3 regions of the Mesorhizobium sp. M0778 genome follow, and region 1 is predicted to be linked to each of the others. Evidence: riboswitches for the same ligand, from Rfam matches in the RefSeq annotation. Region 1 holds a riboswitch; each other region holds the start of a gene.
The links. Region 1 has a riboswitch for thiamine pyrophosphate ahead of thiC (phosphomethylpyrimidine synthase ThiC). Riboswitches for the same ligand answer to the same signal wherever they lie in the genome.
Positions count from the first base shown of each region.

Region 1 (8,905 bases):
CAGGCGTTCGTGACCCGCGCCTACGTGGTCGGCATCTCCGGTGTCTCAAAGGGGGCCCCCCAAGTCGAAACGATCGAAAACGGTTTTGGCGAAACCGCTGCCTGGCCCGTCTAGGAGCAAGCGATGAACGCGACCATGACCGGCACGGCCCCTGTTTTGCAGCTGCGCGACATCCGCAAGAATTTCGGCGGCCTGACCGCCATCGAAAATTTCTCGCTCGAGCTCTATCCCGGCGAAATAGTGGCGTTGGTCGGCGATAACGGTGCCGGCAAGTCGACGCTGGTCAAGATCGTGACGGGGGTGCATGCTCCGACATCCGGGACGATCATCATCGAGGGGCAGGCGGTGGCAATGTCAAGCGCCACCATGGCGCGCGCCCACGGCATTGAGGTGGTCTATCAGGACCTGGCGCTCGCCGATCAGCAGACCGTCTACATGAACATGTTTCTTGGCCGCGAGCCGGTGAACCGCTTCGGCCTGCTCGACCGACGCCGGATGATTGACGACACCGAAAAGCTGGTGAAGGATCTCGACGTTCGCATCCCATCGGCTCACGCCACCATCCGCGATCTCTCGGGCGGCCAGCGCCAGGGCGTGGCGATCGCGCGCGCCACGCACTGGGCAAGCAAGCTGATCCTGCTCGACGAGCCAACCGCGGCGCTCGGCGTTGCCGAAACCGCCAAGGTCGAGACGATCGTTCTGTCGCTGAAGCAGCGCAATATTGGCGTGCTGATCATCAGCCACAGTCTCGACCAGGTGTTCAGGCTCTCAGATCGGATCTGTGTTCTGCGACGTGGCAAACAGATCGGCGTGCGCAAGACCAGCGAGACCGACAAGAACGAGATCGTCGCCATGATCACCGGGCTTCAGCACTAGCCTGGTCGATAGAGGCGCGCCGTTCCAGATACTGCGTTACCCGAGCAGTGAGTGGCATCACTTCAGATCCACGATCAGGCCTCGGCCAGAGAATGTTGCCAGCATCAATCTAGAGCACGCAGGTAGCGAATGGGGCGACCGCCGGCAATCCGGTCGGCCGCTGTGGCTATGGAGTTGGCGTCGATGCCGAAATGCCCGTAAAGGTCGCCGATCGTGCCCGACTGGCCAAAATGCTCGACGCCGAGACTACGCGTGCGATGGCCGTAGACCGAGCCCAACCAGCCGAGCGCGGCCGGATGGCCGTCGGTGACGGCGACGATGGCGCAATGCGCCGGAAGGTCGGCAAATAACCTTTCGACATGGCTCCTGGCATGAACAACGCCGCGTTCGCGTGCCCGGCTCGCGGCAGTCCAGCCTGCGTTCAGCCGATCGGCCGAGGTCACCGCCAGGAGACCGACATCGCGACGGTCCTCCGCCATAATGCCGATAGCCTCGATGGCTTCCGGCGCAACCGCGCCGGTATAGGCAACAATTACTTCGGCATTAGGACCCGGATGCCGCAGCCAGTAGCCGCCGTCGATGATCTCCTGCTCGAGTACGGGCGTCACGCTACGCGTGATCTGCTCGACCGGGCGCGTCGAGAGCCGCAGATAGACCGAGCCGCCGGTCTCGTCGCGCAGCCAGGTGCGCTCCGACTGCACGGCGTCGCCGTCGCGCTGCATATAATCCAGGGCAAAGCGCATGATCACGCCCAACTCGTCGACGAAGGCCGGCTCGTAGGCGGCAAGCCCGTCTTGCGCTATGCCGATCAACGGTGTGGCGATCGACTGATGCGCCCCGCCTTCCGGCGCCAATGTGACCCCCGAAGGCGTCGCGACAAGGAGGAAGCGCGCGTCCTGGTAGCAGGCATAGTTGAGCGCATCGAGACCGCGCTGGATGAACGGATCGTAGAGTGTGCCGATCGGCAGCAGCCGTTTGCCGAAAACCGAATGCGACAGCCCAAGTGCCGACAGCAGGATGAACAGATTATTCTCGGCGATGCCGAGTTCGATGTGCTGGCCGGAGGTGCCGAATTCCCATTTCTGCGCCGAGGCGATGCGTTCGCTGCGGAAAGTGTCCGCGAGTGACTGACGCGCGAACAGGCCGCGCCGGTTGACCCAGGGGCCGAGATTGGTCGAAACCGTGACATCGGGTGATGCCGTGACGATCGCGTCGGCGAGCGGCCCGCCAGCCCGCGCAATCTCGTCCAGAATTCTGCCGAAGCCGACCTGCGTGGAGACGCTGCCTTTGGCTTCCGCGACGAGACGACCAGGGATCACGATGCGCTGGGCGTGCCGGCGCCGCTGGCCCTTTGCCGCGAACGGAACGGCATCGAGGAACCCTTGCAGCTCCAAATCCCCAACAGCCAATCCCTCGAAGGCGTCCCACTCCCGCCCGTCGCCGACCGACATCGAGGCGCGAAGGACCGCCATCTGATCCTTGGTCATCAGGCCGGCGTGGTTGTCCTTGTGGCCGGCGAGCGGCAGGCCGTCCTCTCGTCATTCGTGGCGAAGCTCACCCGCACATGACAATTGTCGAGGATGGAATTGTTCGGTCCGTAGGCCTTCTCGATCTGATTGAGCGATTGTGCAATCAGGAACGACTTGATGCCATACCCGGCCATGAAGGCCAGCGCGCTTTCGAAGAAATCGAGCCTGCCGAGCGCGGGAAACTCGTCCAGCAGCATCAAAAGACGCTGCCGGTGATCCTTCGCGTGAAGATTTTCGGCGAGCCTGCGGCCGATCTGGTTAAGCACGAGTCGCATCAGCGGCTTTGTGCGACTGATGTCCGATGGCGGCACGACCAGATAGAGCGTCGTCGGCCGTGCCTCCTCGACAAGGTCTGCGATCCGCCAGTCACAGTATGACGTCACCTTGGCCACAACTGGATCGCGGTAGAGGCCCAGAAAACTCATGGCCGTCGAGAGCACGCCGGAACGCTCGTTCTCGGACTTGTTAAGCAGTTCCCGAGCAGCCGACGCCACGACGGGATGCGGGCCTGCATCACCCAAATGCCGCGTCAGCATCATGGCGCGCAGCGTTGCCTCGATTGGCCGCTCTGGATCAGAAAGGAAGTTCGCCACGCCTGCGAGGGTCTTGTCTTTCTCCGCATAGAGCACGTGCAGTATTGCGCCGACCAGCAACGCATGGCTGGTCTTCTCCCAGTGGTTGCGGCGTTCCAATGTGCCTTCTGGGTCGACCAGGACATCCGCCACGTTCTGCACATCTCGAACTTCCCACTCGCCCCGTCGCACCTCCAGCAGAGGATTGTAGGCTGCGGATCCAGCATTGGTCGGGTCGAACAGAAGCACCTGGCCGAAACGGGCCCGCCATCCGGCCGTCAGTTCCCAGTTTTCACCTTTGATGTCGTGGACGATTGCCGAACCCGGCCAGGTCAGTAGTGACGGCACGACCAGGCCGACGCCTTTGCCGCTTCGGGTCGGTGCGAAACATAGCACGTGTTCCGGACCGTCGTGGCGTAGATAGTGTCGGCCCAACATACCCAGGATCACCCCATCCTGACCGATCATCCCAGCGGCCTTGATTTCGTCTCGCGTCGCCCAGCGCGCCGAGCCGTAAGTCGTGGTATCCTTTCCCTCGCGCGCCCGCCACAGCGACGTCCCGATCGCTGCGACGATAGCCATGAGGCTTCCGCTCGCCGCAATCGCCGCGCCCTCCAGGAAGACGTTCGGCGCGTAGGCGTCGTAGAAAAACCACCACCAGAAAAAGGCTGGCGGCGGATAAACGGGGTGTCCAGCCAATTCGAACCACGGCGGACCGAGTTGGCTTTGAAAGTCGAGCCGCCCTGCCGTCCACTGTGTTGCTCCCCATGTTGTCGCGACGACGATCAGAAAGGCGGTGAGTATCTGGCCCCATAAAACCTTGCTTGCCGGCATCGGTCGTTTCCCAAATGGATGATCGGAACAACCGAAAAGCTCGAATTCCTAAATCCGCAAGAAAAAAGGGGCGGTCGAAGCAGCATGGCGTACCCGCACGTGGAAAGACTTGCCCGATGCGATCTCGAATGTTGAACGAGCATAGGGGGGCTGCTTTCTTCTGGAGCCGTTGAGCCGCTACTTGCCCAATGATAGTTAGTTGTCTCGGCTCAGATGGCATTTGACGAGATGGACGGGTTCTTGGAGAACCACGGATTGCGCATGACCAAATGAACAAGAGTCCTCAGCGGCGCGCCGAGCCGGAGAACACTCTAGTCCCGGCAAGTGGTGGTCAGCCGTTCTGCTGAGCTCGAATCTTACCGCCTCCCTGATCGGTAGCGCGATAGATCCAGAGCCGACTCGATGAGCAGACCCATCAAGTCTGTTCAATTTTGTTAATCAATTCAGTCACATCAACTATTGCCATGGACTTTCGTTGGAACTGTTGCAAGCCGCGCCGGCCTCACGGATCGCGGAATCTATTGGGCCGCACCTAAGTTCCAGATGTCCCGATGCAGGCGACTTCAGGTCACACACACACACACACGACGCCACCGAGATCCTGCATCAGTTTTCTACTCCGACGCCGCCACGTCACCAAGATCAGTCGCGAGCGTGATCGCGGCTATCAAATCGGGATCGCGCGCCGGAGCGCTCTATGAGTGAGCCCCGAACGGCGCGGTTCTCCTCGAGCAATCCGCTCGACGTAAGGCGGGCCATCCGTGCCGGCCTCGTCACTAAGAGACGGGCGAATGGCGGTTCCTGGACTCACCTTTTTGTCATGAAGTCGCTTCCTTGAGCCGGTGGCGGAGTTCTTGCTTGATGACTCCAGCACCGTTTAGAATCGGTTTTCGGAAAATTTGTCTTGTGGCATCAATTTTCATGGAATAGGATCATTTTTCACAGGTGTTGGCCCAGCTGAACCAAAATTCGATGAAAGGATTCGCTTTTCATGCCTCCGGTGCAAGAGCACCAATTTTCAGGTCCTGTTACCGTTTTTCAGGAAATCCGCCTTCCTGAAACGGCGACCCCGGCCGGGTACAGCGCCCTCGTCGGAGCCTACAGGCTCGCCGTGCCCTTGCCCCGTAGGTTGTTCGCCACGGGCGAGCATCATCGCATTACCGAACGGAATGGCTGGCGGATCATGACCCCCCGCCACGCCCCAAATCCTACCCTCGAAGGCCACCTGACCTTTGCGCTCAAGTACGAGGGACTGGACCTTGCCGTCCTCAAGCGGCTGTTCCAAGTGACCGGTCCCACGCCGATCGAGGCGCTGGTCCGTGAAAGCCCGACCGGCAGTTATGCCCGCCGCATCTGGTTTTTATATGAATGGCTGAGGGGCGCCCGTATCGATCTGCCGGACGCGGCGGCCGGACGATACATTCCGGTTGTCGATCCCGAGCTGCAGTGGCCCGGACCCGACAAGACCGCTTCGCGCTACCGCGTAAGGGACAATCTCCCCGGCACGCGTGAGTTCTGCCCTCTGGTGTTCCGCACCAAGATTCTCGAAAAATTCATCGGCCTTGAACTACCGCGGCGCGCGGAGGCAATCGTAGCGGACGTGCCGCGCGACCTTCTTGCTCGGACCGCCGCCTTTCTTTTGCTCAAAGACTCGCGATCAAGCTATGCGATCGAGGGCGAGCGCCCGCCGCAAGATCGCATCCAGCGCTGGGGCCGCGCCATCGGCGAAGCCGGCCGCTGGCCGATCGATCGCGATGAGCTGCTGCGTCTGCAAAGAATTGTACTTGGCGACGCCCGTTTCGCAAGACTTGGCTTCCGAAAAGAAGGAGGTTTCGTCGGTGAGCATGACCGAGACAACGGCACGCCCTTGCCCGATCACATCAGCGCTCGGCCCGAGGACCTGCCGCGGCTAATCGATGGAATGGCGGCGTTCGATCAGGGCCCCGCGCAAAACCTTGATGCAGTCGTAGCCGCCGCAATCCTCGCCTTCGGCTTTGTCTACATTCACCCGTTCGAGGACGGAAACGGCCGCATTCACCGCTACCTAATCCACCACGTCCTTGCCATGCGCGGCTTCAATCCGCCGGGAGTGGTCTTTCCCGTCTCGGCCGCGATCCTGGACCAGATCAACGAGTACAGGGGCGTGCTCGAGAGCTATTCGCAGCGCCTTCTGCCATTGGTGGAATGGGAACCGACGCCGCAATTCAACGTCCGGGTGCTGAATGACACCGGTGATTTCTACCGGTTCTTCGATGCAACCCCGCACGCCGAATTCCTCTATGCCTGCGTTCAGCGGACGATCGAACGGGACCTTCCCGAGGAAACCGCATTTCTGCAGCGCTACGATCAGTTCCGGCAGCAGGTGGACGCCTTTATTGACATGCCCGAGCGGTTGACCGATCTGCTCTTCCGTTTTCTTCACCAGAATGATGGACATCTATCGAACCGCGCGCGCGAAAAGGAATTCGCCACGCTGACCAGTGACGAGGCAGGAAGAATCGAGGCGATCTACGCGCAAACCTTTGGTGCCCATTGAAGGTGTGATCATCAGGATCGATTTTTAGTCCGACGGTTTGTAATTCCCTTGTCCCTGCCTTCATCTCCGAGGCTTGACTTGTCGCCGAGACATGCACGATTTTTTCCGCACGGTCTGACCGGCCGCCGATCAGCCGCGGCCAGAACGCGCTTGACAAACCGGAGCCGTCCCGTCCAACCTCACGCATTCACCAGGGGAGTCCCGGCAAGGGGCTGAGATACTGCTGGCATTCGCGGCGCAGTGACCCGTTGAACCTGATCCAGTTCATACTGGCGTAGGGACGGTGCAAGCGCTTGCGGGAGTTTACGCCCGAGGTCCTGTTTCGGCAGGTCGACAGAAGCGTCTTTTCATCCTCCCGGCACAGAACTGGGTCTCCAATGCAACGAGCAAAGGAGCCTCAAGATGAATGCCCTCACCCCCGCCGTCTCGACGGGACCGCTGCCCGCCTCACGAAAAATCCACAAGCCCGGTGCCATCCACCCGCAGATCAGGGTGCCGATGCGCGAAATCTCCGTCCATCCGACGGCCGGCGAACCGCCCGTCACCGTCTACGATCCGTCCGGCCCCTATACAGACCCGACTGTCGAAACCAGCATCGAAAATGGCCTTGCACGGCTTCGCCACGAATGGATTACGGCGCGCGGCGATGTCGAGGCCTATGACGGCCGCCATGTCCGGCCGGAGGACAACGGATTCGCGACGGGCGAACGCCTGACGCCGGAATTTCCCATTCGCCATCAACCGCTCAGAGCCAAAGCAGGCAAGGCGGTGACGCAGCTTGCCTATGCGCGCGCCGGCATCATCACACCCGAAATGGAGTTCGCCGCCATCCGCGAGAACCTTGGTCGCGAGATCCTGCACGGCAAGCTTGAGCGCGACGGCGAGGCTTTCGGCGCGACACTGCCCGATTTCGTCACGCCGGATTTCGTGCGTGATGAGGTGGCGCGCGGACGCGCAATCATTCCCGCCAACATCAACCATCCCGAGAGCGAGCCGATGATCATCGGTCGCAATTTCCTGGTCAAGATCAACGCCAACATCGGCAACTCCGCCGTCACATCGTCGATGGCTGAAGAGGTCGAAAAAATGGTGTGGGCGATCCGCTGGGGCGCAGACACGGTGATGGACCTGTCGACCGGCCGCAACATCCACAACATCCGCGACTGGATCGTCCGCAACGCGCCGGTTCCGATCGGCACGGTGCCGCTCTATCAGGCGCTCGAAAAGGTCGGCGGCATCGCCGAGGACCTGACCTGGGAGGTCTACCGCGACATGCTGATCGAACAGGCCGAACAGGGCGTCGACTATTTCACCATCCATGCGGGCGTGCGGCTGCACTACATCCCGCTGACCGTTGACCGGGTCACTGGCATCGTCTCGCGCGGTGGCTCGATCATGGCCAAATGGTGCCTGCATCATCACCGGGAAAGCTTCCTCTACGAACATTTCGCCGAGATCTGCGACATTTGCCGCGCCTATGACGTGTCCTTTTCGCTGGGCGACGGCCTTCGTCCTGGCTCGATCGCCGACGCCAATGACGCAGCACAATTCGCCGAGCTGGAGACGCTCGGCGAGCTGACACAGATCGCCTGGGCGAAGGATTGCCAGGTAATGATCGAAGGCCCCGGCCACGTGCCGATGCACAAGGTCAAGGAGAACATGGACAAGCAGCTCGCCGTCTGCGGCGAGGCGCCGTTCTATACGCTTGGGCCGCTGACGACCGACATCGCGCCGGGCTACGACCACATCACCTCCGGCATCGGCGCGGCGATGATCGGTTGGTTCGGCACCGCCATGCTCTGCTACGTCACGCCCAAGGAGCATCTCGGCCTTCCCGATCGCAACGACGTCAAGATCGGCGTGATCACCTACAAGATAGCCGCCCATGCCGCCGACCTGGCAAAAGGTCATCCGGCGGCGAAAGTCAGGGATGATGCCCTTTCCCGCGCGCGCTTCGAATTCCGCTGGGAGGACCAGTTCAACCTGTCGCTCGATCCCGAAACCGCGCGGTCCTTCCACGATCAGACCTTGCCCAAGGAGGCGCACAAGCTGGCGCATTTCTGCTCGATGTGCGGGCCGAAATTCTGCTCGATGCGAATTTCCCACGACATCCGCACCGAAGCGCAGAAGGAGGGCATGGCGGCGATGGCGGCGAAATACCGCGAGGGCGGCGATCTCTACCTGCCGGCGGACGAGACCGGCGCACCGCTCATACCTCAGCCACGTGAGCCATCATGAAGGTGCTGGTCAAAGGGGCCGGCGTTGCCGGCCTCACCGCCGCCTTCGAGCTCGCCGCACGCGGCGCGGCGGTTTCCGTTGCCGAGACAAGGCCTGGCCTTGGGGGCAATGCGTCGTGGTTCGCCGGCGGCATGTTGGCGCCATGGTGCGAGCGCGAAAGCGCCGAGCAGCCGGTGCTGGATCTCGGGCGCGGTGCCGCCGACTGGTGGGATGCCGCAACCCCCGGCCAGGTGACGCGGGCCGGAACGCTGGTCGTGGCCGCGCCGCGCGATGCGGGCGAGATCGACCGCTTCGCCAGCCGCACCTCGGGCCATCGGCGT
Region 1 is NZ_JAMYPA010000015.1:138,713-147,617, forward strand. It holds gene NKI22_RS21100 (alanine racemase) at 1-114, shown strand, start outside; gene NKI22_RS21105 (ATP-binding cassette domain-containing protein) at 124-876, shown strand; partial or broken gene NKI22_RS21110 (transketolase-like TK C-terminal-containing protein) at 981-2,405, opposite strand; partial or broken gene traG (IncP-type conjugal transfer protein TraG) at 2,372-3,811, opposite strand; gene NKI22_RS21120 (Fic family protein) at 4,803-6,347, shown strand; TPP riboswitch at 6,530-6,646, shown strand; gene thiC (phosphomethylpyrimidine synthase ThiC) at 6,750-8,585, shown strand; gene thiO (glycine oxidase ThiO) at 8,582-8,905, shown strand, end outside.

Region 2 (8,905 bases), on a different contig from region 1:
TCCCATTTATGCGCATAATGTAGGCGCATATGAGCGTGCATTCAACCTCTCACCGCTCCATCTCTTCGCGCAGCATCTCGAGTTCCAGCCATTCCTCTTCGAGCGCTTCCAGCGTGGCGCGCTCCTTGTCGAGCGCGGCAATCGTCTTCTGGAACGACGCCGGGTCGCGCTCATAATAGGCCGGATCGGCGATGTTGTTCTCCAGCCGCGAGATCGAGGCCGACACCGCCTCGATCTTCTTGGGTAAGGTTTCCAGCGCGAATTTCTGCTTGAACGACAGTTTCTTGGCCGGGCCCCTGCTAGCGGCCGCTTCGCTCCTGCTTGCCGCCGTCGCCTCGCCGGTCTCTGCCTTCGGCCGCGCCTTGCGGTCGTCCAGCCTGGTGCCGCCGCGCTGCGCCAGCATATCGGAATAGCCGCCGGCATATTCGATCCAGCGGCCGTCGCCATCCGGCGCGATGATGCTGGTCACCGTGCGGTCGAGGAAATCGCGATCGTGGCTGACCAGGATCACCGTGCCGGCAAAGCCGGCGACCAGTTCCTGCAGCAGCTCCAGCGTCTCCATGTCGAGATCGTTGGTCGGCTCGTCGAGCACAACCAGGTTTGCCGGCCGCGCCAAAACGCGGGCGAGGATCAGCCGTGCCCGCTCGCCGCCCGAAAGCTCGCGCACCGGCGTGCGCGCCTGTTCCGGCTTGAACAGGAAGTCCTTCATGTAGGACACGACGTGGCGCTGCTCGCCATTGATGACAAGGTTCTCGCCGCGTCCGTCGGTGAGATACTGCGCCAGTGTCTCCTGCGGATCGACGGCCTCGCGCTTCTGGTCGAGCGTGGCGATCTCCAGATTGGTGCCGAGCCGAAGCGTGCCCGCGTCCGGCTTCAATTCGCCGGTCAGCATCTTCAACAGCGTCGTCTTGCCGGCGCCGTTCGGTCCGACCAGACCGACGCGATCGCCGCGCTGGATGCGTGTCGAGAATCCCTTGACCACGGTCAGATCGCCAAAGCTCTTCTCGATGTTCTTGGCCTCAATCACCAGCTTGCCGGATTCGGCTGCGTCGCTGGCTGTCATCGTCGCCGCACCCTCGGCGCCGCGATGACCGCGAAAGCGCTGGCGCATGGTCTGCAACTCACCGAGTCGGCGCATGTTGCGCTTGCGCCTTGCCGTCACGCCATAGCGCAGCCAGTGCTCCTCGCGCACGATCTGGCGGCCGAGCTTGTGCTGCTCGCGCTCTTCCTCCTCCAACACCGTGTCGCGCCATTCCTCGAAATAGGCAAAGCCCTTATCGAGACGACGGGTCTGGCCGCGGTCGAGCCAAATTGTGGCGCGCGACACGCGTTCCAGAAAACGGCGGTCATGCGAGATGACGACCAGTGCCGAGGAGGTGCGGGCAAGCTCCTCCTCCAGCCATTCGATAACCGAAAGATCAAGGTGATTGGTCGGCTCATCGAGGAGGAGAATGTCGGGCTCCGGCGCCATGACGCGGGCGAGTGCCGCGCGCCTCGCCTCGCCGCCGGAGAGGTCGTTCGGCCGTTCCTCGCCGGTCAGGCCGAGATGCTCCATCAGATAGGTGGCGCGATAGGGATCGTCGGCGGGCCCGAGGCCTGCCTCGACATAGGCGCGGACAGTCGCAAAGCCGTCCATGTCGGGCATTTGCGGCAAGTAGCGCACAGTCGCCGAGGGCTGGCGGAAGACTTCGCCGTCCTGCGGTTCGATCAGCCCGGCAGCGATCTTGAGGAGCGTCGACTTGCCAGAGCCGTTGCGGCCGACCAGGGCGATCTTGTCGCCAGCCGAAGCCGTCAGGGCGGCACCGTCGAGCAGCGGCGCGCCGCCAAAGGTCAGCTTTATCCCGTCGAGATTGAGAAGCGGCGGCGCCATGTCAGCTTTCAGGTAGGGGAAAAGGATGCGCGAGCAGCAGTGCGCGGCCGCTGGCCAGCGCGATTTCCAGCCGGCCCTTGACCTCGTTGGAAATGGTCAGCGACGAGCCGAAGGCAACCTCGACATGGGCGAGCGGCCATTTGGCGCCGGTGACTGTCAGGCCGGCGAGATCCGAAAAGCCGAGCACCGAAAACAGCGTACCGTCGACATAATCGAAGCCAGTCTTTCCAGGCAGCAAAGGAATGCCTTCCTGTGCGCCGCTGGTCAAAAGCACTTCCGTCCCGCCTTCCGCCAGCCGGACGCTCAGCGCCAGATGCAGGAAGATGTGGTCGGTGCGTTTGCCGCCGAAGGCGCCTGCCAGCACAAGTCTGGTCGCACCGCGTTCGAGCGCGGCGGCGATAGCGAGTTCACCGTCGGTCTTGTCCTTTTCGGCGGGAAACACCTGCCGTGGCACGGCGGCCAGATCCTCCGGCAAATCGGCAGGTATGGAATCGAAATCGCCGACCCAGAGTTCCGGCATCAGGCCCAGCATAAGGGCATGGCCGATACCGGCATCGGCAGCGATGACGCGGGAGCCTTCGACCTGGCGGTCGAGCAGCGGCGTGCGGATGAGATCGCCGCCAAGCAGGATGGTGAATGTGCTCATATCTCGTGGCCCTTACCAGCCCTGCCCCGGAAACGGAAGATGAAACGGCAGACGAAACGGAAGGCTGGGCTTTGGATGCCCGGCAAACTTCCGCTTGCGCAGCACTTCGGCCGGGCCTATGTGTCGAAACGCTCTAACGGGGTGCCGGACGCGATCTTCGCGGACCGGCTGAGAGGCAAGACTGCCAACCCGCTGAACCTGATCCGGTTTGTACCGGCGGAGGGATTAGACGTTTCGGACAGCCCGACGCCTCAATTCCTTTCAACGCGAACGAAGGAGGCGCCGATGCGCAGTTTTTTCCACGCTCTTGTCTCGATTATCCTGCTTGCAGCATCCGCGCTCGCCCTGCCAGGGCAGGCATCGGCACAGGATAAGCTGACCGTCTATACCTATGAAAGCTTCACCGCCGATTGGGGTCCGGGACCGGCGGTGAAGAAGGCCTTCGAGGCCGAGTGCAGCTGTGTCGTCGAATTCGTCTCGGTCGCCGACGGCGTGGCACTGCTCAACCGTGTGAAGCTGGAAGGGGCCGCGACCAAGGCCGATATCGTGCTTGGCCTCGATACCAATTTGACCGCCGATGCCAAGGCAACCGGCCTGTTTTCGCCGCATGGCGCCGTGTCGGACGTCAGTGTGCCGGGCGGCTGGAGCGACGATATCTTCGTGCCGTTCGACTATGGCTATTTCGCCGTTGTCTACGATACCGAAAAACTGAAGAGCCCGCCGAAGAGCCTCAGGGAATTGGTCGAGGGCGATGCCGGCGACAAGATCGTCATCCAGGATCCGCGCACCTCGACGCCGGGCCTTGGCCTGCTGTTGTGGGTCAAGTCGGTCTATGGCGACAAGGCTCCGGAAGCCTGGGCCAAACTCAAGGCAAAGGTGCTGACGGTGACGCCGGGCTGGAGCGAGGCCTACGGCCTGTTCACCAAGGGTGAGGCGCCGATGGTGCTGTCCTATACCACTTCGCCAGCCTACCACATGGTTGCCGAAAACACCTCGCGCTACCAGGCGGCGTCCTTCGAGGAAGGCGAATATCTGCAGATCGAAGTCGCTGGGATCACCACCAAGGGCGCGAAGAACCCGCTGGCGGAAAAGTTCATCGCCTTCATGACCGGGCCGAAATTCCAGGATCTCATTCCCGAAACCAACTGGATGTTCCCGGCCGGCAAGACCGACAAGCCGCTCAATCCGGCGTTCGACAAGCTCGTCAAACCGACCAAAACCTTGCTGTTCAGCTCGGAAGAGGTCGCCGCAAATCGCAAGGCCTGGGTCGACGAGTGGCTGGCGGTGATGAGCAAGTAGCTCGGATTGAAAGATGATCGCCCTACGGCGCCCCCCTCTGTCCTGCCGGACATCTCCCCCACAAGGAGGGAGATTGGCCGTCATGCCGGCTTTCGCCAATCTCCGACATTGCCGGAATGAGCGGAGCGCTGAACCTGCCAACCTCCCCCCATGTGGGGGAGATGTCCGGCAGGACAGAGGGGGGCGCGAAGGAACGCAATCCTCGCTAAGAATCTCGAATCTGGTGGTCTAGCGTGCAACGCGCGCCATCATCGGATACCCGCGTCGCTGCCGGTATCGTCGCGCTCGCCGCCATCGCGCTGCTGATCGGCGGGGCATTCGCCGGGCTCGTCGTCGAAGCCATGCGCGACCTGTCGGGCGCCGCCTCCGCCTTTGATTCCTATCTCCTCCGTGTTGCCCGCTTCACGCTCTGGCAGGCTCTGTTGTCGACCCTGCTCTCCGTCGCACCGGCGCTGTTCGTCGCGCGCGCGCTGTCGCGGCATCCACAGTTTTTCGGGCGAGGCTTTGTCCTGCAGCTTTTCGCCGTGCCGCTGGCGCTGCCGGCCATTGTTGCCGCACTCGGTGTCTTGGCACTCTATGGCCGCGCCGGGTATTTCGCCGGCTTGCTCGGTGCGATTGGCGGCCAGAACTGGCCCGGCATCTATGGCCTATCGGGTATTCTCGTCGCCCACGTCTTTTTCAACCTGCCGCTGGCAACGCGACTGTTCCTGGAAGCGTTGCAGACGGTGCCGGCTAACCAATGGCGGCTGGCGAGCCAGCTTGGCATGGGTGCTGCGCCGGCCTTCCGGCTGATCGAATGGCCGGCGTTGCGTGCGGCCCTGCCGGGCGTTGCCGGGCTCGTTTTCATGCTGTGCATCACCTCCTTCACCATCGTGCTTACGCTCGGCGGCGGGCCGCGCGCGACGACGCTGGAGGTTGCCATATACCAGGCCCTGCGTTTCGACTTCGACCCGGCGCGGGCGGTGACGCTGACCTTGTTGCAGATTGCCCTGACCTTCGTCGTCGTGCTGGCACTAACGCGGCTTGGCGCCAATATGACCGGCGACGCCAATCTGCCGGTAGCCCCGCGCCGGTATTTTTCAGCCGGTGCGGCCGAGACCGTGCTGAACGCACTGGTGATCGGGCTGGCACTGCTGTTTGTCGCCGGACCGATGGCGGCTACGCTGTCGGCCGGGCTTGGCGCCGATCTCGGCCGCCTGGCCGGCGAGAGCGCGGTGCGGCAAGCGACGGCGACCAGTGCCGTGCTCTCCCTCCTATCGGCGCTGCTCTCCTTGGCGTTGTCGCTGTCGCTGGTTATGGCGCGCCGGGCGCTGGCGCTCACCCGGCGGACCGGCAGGCGGACGCTGCTCGAACACCTGGCCGACACCGGTGCGGGGTTCGTCCTGGTGGTGCCGCCCATCGTCATCGGTGCCGGCTGGTTCCTGCTCCTGCGCAGCGTCAGCGATGTCTTTGCGATCGCCCCTGTCATGGTGGTTGTGGTCAATGCGGTGATGGCGATGCCGTTCGCCATCCGCGCCATCCGCCCCGCCTATGACGCGGCGAGCGAACGCCACGAACGGCTCTGTGCACAGCTTGGCATCTCGGGCTGGAACCGGTTGCGTCTGGTCGACTGGCCGTCGCTGCGGCGGCCGCTCGCCACCGGCTTCGCCTTCGCCATGGCGCTGTCGCTCGGTGATCTCGGCGTCATTGCGCTGTTCGGCAGCGATTCCGTGCAGACATTGCCCTATCTGTTGCTGGCGCGCATGGGCAGCTACCGCACCGAGGATGCGGCCGGCCTGGCGCTGCTGCTCGGCCTTGTCTGCCTGGCGCTTGTGCTGACCGCGGACTGGCTGGGAAGGAGGGAGAAATCATGATGCCGATCAGCCCGGAACGGTCGATTTCGGTCGAAAAAGGCGCGGCCGTGCGGCTCGATAATGTCTCGTTCAGCTATGGTGAAACGCCGCTTATATTCGATGTCGATTTCCCGGCGTCGGAAATCACCGCCATCATGGGGCCGAGCGGTTCGGGAAAGTCGACGCTGCTCAATCTGGTGGCCGGTTTCGAAGCGCCGCGGTCAGGCCGCGTGCTCATCGGCGGCGCCGACGTCAGCACTGCGCCGCCATCAGCGCGGCCGGTATCGATGGTGTTCCAGGAAAACAACCTGTTTGCCCATCTGTCCCTCGAGCAGAATGTCGGGCTCGGCCGCTCGCCTTCGCTCATGCTGAGCGAGGCTGACCGCGCCGCAATCGCCGCAGCGCTGAAGCGCGTCGGCCTTGCCGGCAAGGAAAGCCGGCTGCCGCGCGAACTCTCCGGCGGTGAGCGGCAGCGCGTCGCGCTCGCTCGGGTCCTGGTGCGCGACCGGCCGGTGTTGTTGCTCGACGAGCCGTTCGCTTCGCTCGGACCGGCACTGCGCGACGACATGCTCGACCTGGTCGCCGACGTCCATTCGGAGCAGCGCATGACGGTGCTATTCGTCACGCACCAGCCGGACGATGCGCGCCGTATCGGGCAAAACATGGTTTTCCTGGATGGTGGCACGGTTGCCGCGACGGGCACTGCGGCCGATTTTTTCGTCGGGGCTGGACCGGAGGCATTCCGACGCTATATCGGCTCGGGTCCGTTTGCGGCTGGATCACGAGATGTTGCCCGGAAGCGGACATAATTTATGGTCAAACCGGCGGAAGGCGAAGCGGCGCTTGCTTGCCATGGTCGAGGTAGTGTGGCTAGGTCCGCCAGGAGCTGGTCCGGCTTAGACCGTGATTTGCCCTTGCTGCCTCGTATCTGTCGGACGCACGAAGGACGCCGTAGCACTTGATTTTGCGCGTGATGCTTTCCGGAAATCGCGCCCGATTTTCGCGGTCACGTGCCAGGACTTGAAAGGAAGCCGATCTGCCGACCGGCATCGACAATCGGAGGGTGAAACCGCTGGCGCGCTTTCTGGCGCTGGCCGGTCTTGCCGTGGCGCTGGCAAGCTGCCAGATGTTCACGCCTCCCGACGTGCAGGAATCAGGCTTTCAGCCCTCAGACAAGCCGATCACGGTCGACAATGTCGCCGCCAACGGCAAGCTCGCCCAACTGGCGAAGGCGCAGCACCCGCGCATCCTCGCCACCTATGGCGGAGAATATTCCGACCCCAAGCTCGAGCGCATGGTGGCCAAGATCGTCGGCAGACTGACCGTAGTGTCGGCCAACCCGACCCAGACCTACCGCATCACCATCCTCAACTCGCCCAACGTCAATGCCTTCGCGCTGCCGGGCGGCTATCTCTACATCACCCGGGGCCTGCTGGCCTTGGCCAACGATTCAGCCGAGCTTGCCGCCGTCATTGCGCATGAGATGGGCCACGTTACGGCCAATCACGGCCTGCAGCGCCAGCAGCTGGAAGCCGAAGAGGGGTTGGCGACCAAGGTCGTTTCGGATGTGCTCGGCGACAACCCGACGGCCAAGGCGGCGCTGATCCGCGGCAAGCTGAGGCTGGCCCAGTTCTCGCGCAATCAGGAGCTGGAGGCCGACGCCATCGGCATCAAATCGATCGGCGAAGCCGGTTTCGATCCCTACGCCGCCGGCCGCTTCCTGCAGTCGATGTCGGCCTATACCGATTTCCGCTCGATCAGCGGCGCCACCGACGCCAGCCTCGACTTCCTGGCGACGCACCCCAACACGCCGCAGCGTATCGACCTCGCGCAACGCCACGCCCGCCAGTTCGGCGCGCCCGGTGTCGGGTCGCGCGACCGCGATTCATTCCTTTCCGGCGTAGACGGGCTGCTTTACGGCGACACACCGGAGGAAGGCTATGTGCGCGGCGAAACTTTCCTGCATCCTGGCCTCGGCGTGTCGTTCTCGGTGCCCAATGGCTTCATCATCGACAATTCGGCAGCGGCGGTGACGGCGACAGGCCCGGGCGACATCGCGATCCGCTTCGACGGCGTTTCGATCGACAACGGCCGCTCGCTGACCGACTACATCCGCAGCGGCTGGGTTGCCGGCCTCGACGCCAGCAGCGTGCGCCAGGAGACGATCAACGGCAACGAAGCGGCAACCGCGCATGCTGGCGCCGATGGCTGGCAATTCGATATTGCGGTGATCCGCGCCGGCGGTCAGGTCTACCGCTTGCTGACCGCGGCGCCTTCGGCCAGCACCTCGCTGAGCACGGTGGCGCGCTCGGTCAGCGGCTCGTTCCGCATCCTGAGTGCTGCCGAGAAGGCGGCGTTGAAGCCGCTGCGTATCCGCATCGTCACGGTGCAGCCCGGCCAGACAATGGGCTCCCTGGCCGCACAGATGGTCGGCGTCGACCGCAAGCTGGATTTGTTCAGGGTGCTCAACGCGCTGTCGCCGGGCGCTGCCGTTTCGGCCGGCGACAAGGTCAAGATCGTCACCGACAAGTAATCGCGACGCTGCTTGTGTAAGGGCCAGAGCCTGAATACCGTGGCAAGCTGCGCGCCATGCAACGAGGCGGTTTTGTACACTTTCTTCAATTTCATGATGAAAACGCTGGTCGCTAAAGCGGAGCGCAGCAGGTTTCCAAGGTTCTTTGTGGTGGTCTGCTGCCTGCTTTCGATTTCACTGGCGGTAGGCCTGACATATGTCAAACAGCATCAACCGGGCAGCGGGCAAGAAATAATCAGCCAGGACGTGGCACGTTAGGCTGCGAGAAATTCCGGGTTCTGCTTCACCAGAGCTGCCTTGAGCTTTTCCATGGCGCGCGCCTCGATCTGCCGGACACGTTCCTTGGAGATGCCGAGCGTCTCGCCGAGCGCTTCGAGCGTCGCGCCCTCGTCGCTCAGCCGGCGCTCCTCGATAATCCTGAGTTCTCGCGCATTGAGCGCGCCGAGCGCCGTCTTCAGCCAGACAGAGCGGCGTTCGACATCGATCGTGTCGCCGACGACCTCGTCGGGCAGCGGGTCATCCGAAACCAGGAACTCCATCCGCTCGGTTGCGCCCGCATCGTCGGCAAGCGGCGTGTTGAGCGAGCTGTCGGGTGCCGAAAGGCGGGAATCCATCATCGCCACATCGGCCTCGGAAACGCCGAGAGCCGCCGACACTTCGCGGTAAAGCGTGGCATTCGACGTCTGCTCGGCGCCGTTTGCCAGGCGGGCGCGCAGGCGCCGCAG
Region 2 is NZ_JAMYPA010000001.1:436,678-445,582, reverse strand. It holds gene NKI22_RS02260 (ABC-F family ATP-binding cassette domain-containing protein) at 50-1,870, opposite strand; gene NKI22_RS02255 (thiamine diphosphokinase) at 1,872-2,516, opposite strand; TPP riboswitch at 2,644-2,758, shown strand; gene thiB (thiamine ABC transporter substrate binding subunit) at 2,802-3,815, shown strand; gene thiP (thiamine/thiamine pyrophosphate ABC transporter permease) at 4,049-5,668, shown strand; gene thiQ (thiamine ABC transporter ATP-binding protein) at 5,665-6,456, shown strand; gene NKI22_RS02235 (M48 family metalloprotease) at 6,774-8,180, shown strand; gene NKI22_RS02230 (RNA polymerase factor sigma-32) at 8,435-8,905, opposite strand, start outside.
Region 2: linked by a shared signal. The riboswitch ahead of thiB (thiamine ABC transporter substrate binding subunit) and the one ahead of thiC (phosphomethylpyrimidine synthase ThiC) in region 1 are both predicted to bind thiamine pyrophosphate.

Region 3 (5,528 bases), on a different contig from region 1:
CTCGCACGCGGTCGTCGTCGGTGAGGCGATAGCCCTTTGACGTCGCCAGACGGCCAGCTGCGATATGCTGGATGTAGGAATCCCGTGTAACTTCGTTTTGAACGTACCCTTGGCCGATGCGGCCGATAGCCGACGCTCCGAAACCGATCAGGGTTCTGCAGGTGTCGGCCGAGTAGCCCAACGAGTTACGCCGCAGGCGACCGGTTTTCTGTGCCAGCGCGAGCTCGTCGTCCGGCAAGGCGAAATGGTCGAGCCCGATCTCTCGGTAGCCGGCGGCAATCAGCGTCACGGCCACAGCCGCATGCTGTTCAGCGCGGGCAGCGCTGTCCGGCAGAAATTCCTCCTCGATGAGGCGCTGATTCTTTATCTGGGATGGAATGTGCGAGTACCCGAACACCGCAAGCCGGTCGGGGCGCATGGCGACCACCGCCCTCGCTGTCTCGACGCAGGATTGCACCGTTTGATGCGGGAGACCAAAGATGAGATCGAAGTTGATGCGGCTCACGCCGTGCCGACGCAGCATTTCCACGGCAGCCGACGTCTGGGCCTCGCTCTGGATCCGGTTGATCGCTTTTTGAACGATTGGATCGAAGCTCTGCACGCCGAGGCTCGCGCGGTTCACGCCGGCCGCTCCTAAGGCCTCGGCCATCTCGACCGTGAACGTGCGTGGATCGATCTCGATGGCGACCGTAGCTGTTTTCGACAGAGCGAAGCGGCGTCGCAGGAACTCTATCAGAGCGAGGAACTCGGGTGGTCCTATGAGAGACGGAGTTCCGCCGCCGAAATGTATGTCGCTCACGGGCAACGTCTGCGGCACTCGCTCCGCAACCAGACGGATCTCTTCACGCAGGGTCGCCAGATAGTTGAGGATCGGCGCATCATGGCGGGTGATGGTGGTGGGAAAGCCGCAATACCAGCACGCTGATCGGCAGAACGGAACGTGCAGATAGAGTGACACCGGACCGTCAGCCGGCAGGTTCTTGAGCCATTCCTCATAAGCCTCGGCGCCGACCGCCCCAGAGAACTCCGACACAGTCGGATAGATAGTGTACCAAGGCAGCCGGGCCTCTCGATATTTCGTGGTCTGCAACAGTTACCGTCCCATGCTGATAACCACCAACCTTACCGCTGCGCTCGCCTGTGTCTTTGCGCTATGTCAGTCCGTTCCGCTTTGGGCTCCGAAACTTGTATTTCGCAGCAATAGCGGCCGTTCAATCTTGGCTGGACGGTCAGCGACTGGCCATGGCTGTTCCCGCCGCGACCCTCACGCGTACCGTTTGGTTCCACCATCCCTTCCCTTCAGCCAGCGCCTGGTCGCGTAGATCCTGCTGAGCGGCTGCCGCATCCAACGAGATAACACCGCGTTGGGACCAGACTTTGCTCGCCAGCTAGCGCAGCCCCGTGGTGATCTCTGGCATCTCGATGAGCTCGTTTTGTGAATTGCTGGCAAGAAGCATTAGCTGTGGCGCGCCGTCTATCAGGACGAGAGCCTGCTCGACGCGACCGTCAGGTCCGCCGCAATGCCAAGGCTGGCGCGCCTACTGACTCCGTGGTGAAGGCAAGGCTGCGCGTTCAGCGCGTGATTACCGACCATCGCGCTCGCCAAAATGACGGCGTCGTACCGAGCGGCGCCCGCCGCATGATGTCTCAACGTCGGGGCTCACAGCAAACAAAGCTGTCGCCATTGAACGAAACTGTCGCGAAGCGAACAGACGAACCGTAGCCGAAAACGTTTGCCGTTCGTGCTTGGATTGATCCGCAAGGCAGAAAGGAAGGAAGAGCCAAGCAAGGTCCGCCGGCAGACTTGAGCTTCAAGCCGCAGCTGCGTCGTCAGGATGGCACGTCATTTGCAATAGAAGCCTTTGTGACGGCCCGCCCACAACTAGCGGAGATGACCGGTGATGGTTTGTACAGAAATGTTGAATGGCGTCGTTTCGGCAATAATTATATTTGTAATAACAATTGCATATCTGTAACAATAATACCCAATAGTATTCTCAATTTCTCATGAACATCTGGCATGACGAGAGCATCAAAACTGCTCAAAAATTCACTCAATGCGCATCGTTATCGACTGGTTCCTTAGCAAAAATTCATTCACTGACGTCCATCCCTTTTACTCTTTGAACGGAGATCAACAATGAACATTAGGAGCCTCCTCCTCGGCTCAACTGCGGCACTGATTGCCGTTTCCGACGCTCGCGCCGTGACCGCCGTTGCCGAGCCTGACCCGACTGAGTACGTTAAAATCTGCGACGTTTACGGCTCGGGCTACGTCTACATTTCAGGCACTGAGACCTGCCTGCGCATCGGCGGCTATGTCCGTTACGACATCGGCTTGCGCCATGTCGGATTGTTTGACCACGCAAGAACCTCCGATGTGAGGACTGGTGAGCATCAGGACACATGGCAAAACAACACGCGCTTCACATTGAAAACTTGGACCGGCCAGGAGACCGAACTCGGCACGTTGAAGACCTACACCGAAACCCGCATGAACTTCGGTAACCGCCACACTTCGGTTTCGGACAGTTCTCGGTCCTATGCCTTCAACGGAGACAGCACCTTGACTTTCGCCTGGATTCAGCTTGGTGGCCTCCGAGTTGGTAAGGACTGGTCGGCCTTCGACATGTTTATTGGCGGCGCGGTTGACGTACTCAACCAGACGCCGGTTCCGTACGGCGCTTTCGATACCAATGTGGTTCAGTACTACTTCGACGCCGGGAACGGCTTTTCGGCCGTGGTTTCGCTCGAAGAAGGCTCGGGCGTGGTCGGCACAATCGACAGCTACTCTCCGCACGTAGTCGGCAGCTTGAAATACACACATGGCTGGGGCGCGATCACCGGCGTTGCCGCTTATGATAGCAACTACGAATCGGTGGCCGCCAAGGTCCGTGTCGACATCAATGTCACCAACGAACTGTTGCTGTTCGGAATGCTCGGCTACGGTTCCAACGGCAAGCTCAACGACGACTCCACGAACGCCATCGACGCTCATGGTCGCGGCTTCTATAAGAGTTGGGGTGGGAACTGGGCTTTCTGGGCTGGCGCCACTTACAAGCTCAACGAGACAACTTCGTTCAACCTTCAGCTCTCCGGTGATCAGCTCAAGAACCATGGTGTCGCTGCAAACGTCGCCTATGCGTCTCTTCCAGATTTCACAGTTACGGCGGAACTCGACTATAGCCGCTACGGCAACTTCGCCGTCGGCAAGGTGGACGCTTCCAACGTGAACTGGACCAATGCCAACAAGAAGAGCGGTGTCGCCGGAATCCTGCGTTTCGAACGCTCATTCTAACGCGATTAAAGGGTTGAGTTCCGGTTGAGCGGACCAATCTCGCAACACTCCAACGTCGCATGAAGCTATACGAGATTGGAGCCTCGATCTCGGGGCCGGACGATGTTTCATATCAGATCTGGTCCGGATGATCGCGCAGGCGATATTCATCGCTCGATTATGTGTTTTGATCCGCAGCTCTTTCATTTCCACATCCCTTCCGCCCGCGTGACGGACCCTGCCATCCAGCAGTACCCGGCCGGGTTTTGCGAACTCGAAGGCCCAGTCGGGTGAGGAGGTGTTCAACTTGTTGATCGATTGTGGGGTGTGGCCCGATGCACTTGAAAATCGCAAATGGATCGCCTCCGTTCAGCCATCCCCGCGGAAATTCGAGCGCGAGAGAACAAGCTCCAGAGCATAAGCGAGGCTGATCGAGGAACAGACGATTCTCAGGCAACGCTCCATCCGATCTTGCGCCTGGCCGAGACGATCGCCCGACGATCAGCTGCGGCCAGAACGCGCTTGACAAACCGGAGCCGTCCCGTCCAACCTCACGCATTCACCAGGGGAGTCCCGGCAAGGGGCTGAGATACTGCTGGCTTTCGCGGCACAGTGACCCGTTGAACCTGATCCAGTTCATACTGGCGTAGGGACGGTGCAAGCGCTTTGCGGGAGTTCACGCCCGAGGTCCTGTTCGAGCAGGTCGACCAAAGCGTCTTTTCGTCCTTCCGGCACAGAACTGGGTCTCCAATGCATGAGCAAAGGAGCCTCAAGATGAATGCCCTCACCCCCGCCGTCTCGACGGGCCCACTGCCCGCCTCACGCAAAATCCACAAGCCCGGTGCCATCCACCCGCAGATCAGGGTGCCGATGCGCGAAATCTCCGTCCATCCGACGGCCGGCGAGCCGCCCGTCACCGTCTACGATCCGTCTGGCCCCTATACAGACCCGACTGTCGAAACCAGCATCGAAAAAGGCCTCGCACGGCTTCGCCACGAATGGATTACGGCGCGCGGCGATGTCGAGGCCTATGACGGCCGCCATGTCCGGCCGGAGGACAACGGCTTCGCGACGGGCGAACGGCTGACGCCGGAATTTCCCATTCGCCACCGACCGCTCAGAGCCAAAGCAGGCAAGGCGGTGACGCAGCTTGCCTATGCGCGCGCCGGCATCATCACACCCGAAATGGAGTTCGCCGCCATCCGCGAGAACCTTGGTCGCGAGATCCTGCACGGCAAGCTTGAGCGCGACGGCGAGGCTTTCGGCGCGACACTTCCCGATTTCGTCACGCCGGATTTCGTGCGTGATGAGGTGGCGCGCGGACGCGCAATCATTCCCGCCAACATTAACCACCCAGAGAGCGAGCCGATGATCATCGGCCGCAATTTCCTGGTCAAGATCAATGCCAATATCGGCAACTCCGCTGTCACCTCCTCGATGGCCGAAGAGGTCGAAAAGATGGTCTGGGCGATCCGCTGGGGCGCCGATACGGTGATGGACCTGTCGACCGGCCGCAACATCCACAACATGCGCGACTGGATCGTCCGCAACGCGCCGGTGCCGATCGGCACGGTGCCGCTCTATCAGGCGCTCGAGAAGGTTGGCGGCATTGCCGAGGATCTGACCTGGGAGCTGTACCGCGACACGCTGATCGAACAGGCCGAGCAAGGCGTCGACTATTTCACCATCCATGCCGGTGTGCGGCTGCACTACATCCCGCTGACCGTCGACCGGGTCACTGGCATCGTCTCGCGCGGCGGCTCGATCATGGCCAAATGGTGCCTGCACCATCACCGGGAAAGCTTCCTTTACGAGCATTTCGCCGAAATCTGCGACATCTGCCGTGCCTATGATGTGTCCTTCTCGCTCGGTGACGGCCTTCGTCCCGGCTCGATTGCCGATGCTAACGACGCCGCGCAATTCGCCGAGCTGGAAACGCTCGGCGAGCTGACCAAGATCGCCTGGGCGAAAGATTGCCAGGTGATGATCGAGGGGCCCGGCCACGTGCCGATGCACAAGATCAAGCAGAACATGGACAAGCAGCTCGCGGTCTGCGGCGACGCGCCGTTCTATACGCTTGGACCGCTCACCACCGACATCGCGCCGGGCTACGATCACATCACCTCCGGCATCGGTGCTGCCATGATCGGCTGGTTCGGCACCGCCATGCTCTGCTACGTCACGCCGAAGGAACATCTCGGGCTTCCCGATCGCAACGACGTCAAGACCGGCGTGATCACCTACAAGATCG
Region 3 is NZ_JAMYPA010000029.1:62,012-67,539, forward strand. It holds gene hemN (oxygen-independent coproporphyrinogen III oxidase) at 1-1,090, opposite strand, end outside; gene NKI22_RS28280 (porin) at 2,141-3,298, shown strand; TPP riboswitch at 3,832-3,948, shown strand; partial or broken gene thiC (phosphomethylpyrimidine synthase ThiC) at 4,052-5,528, shown strand, end outside.
Region 3: linked by a shared signal. The riboswitch ahead of thiC (phosphomethylpyrimidine synthase ThiC) and the one ahead of thiC (phosphomethylpyrimidine synthase ThiC) in region 1 are both predicted to bind thiamine pyrophosphate.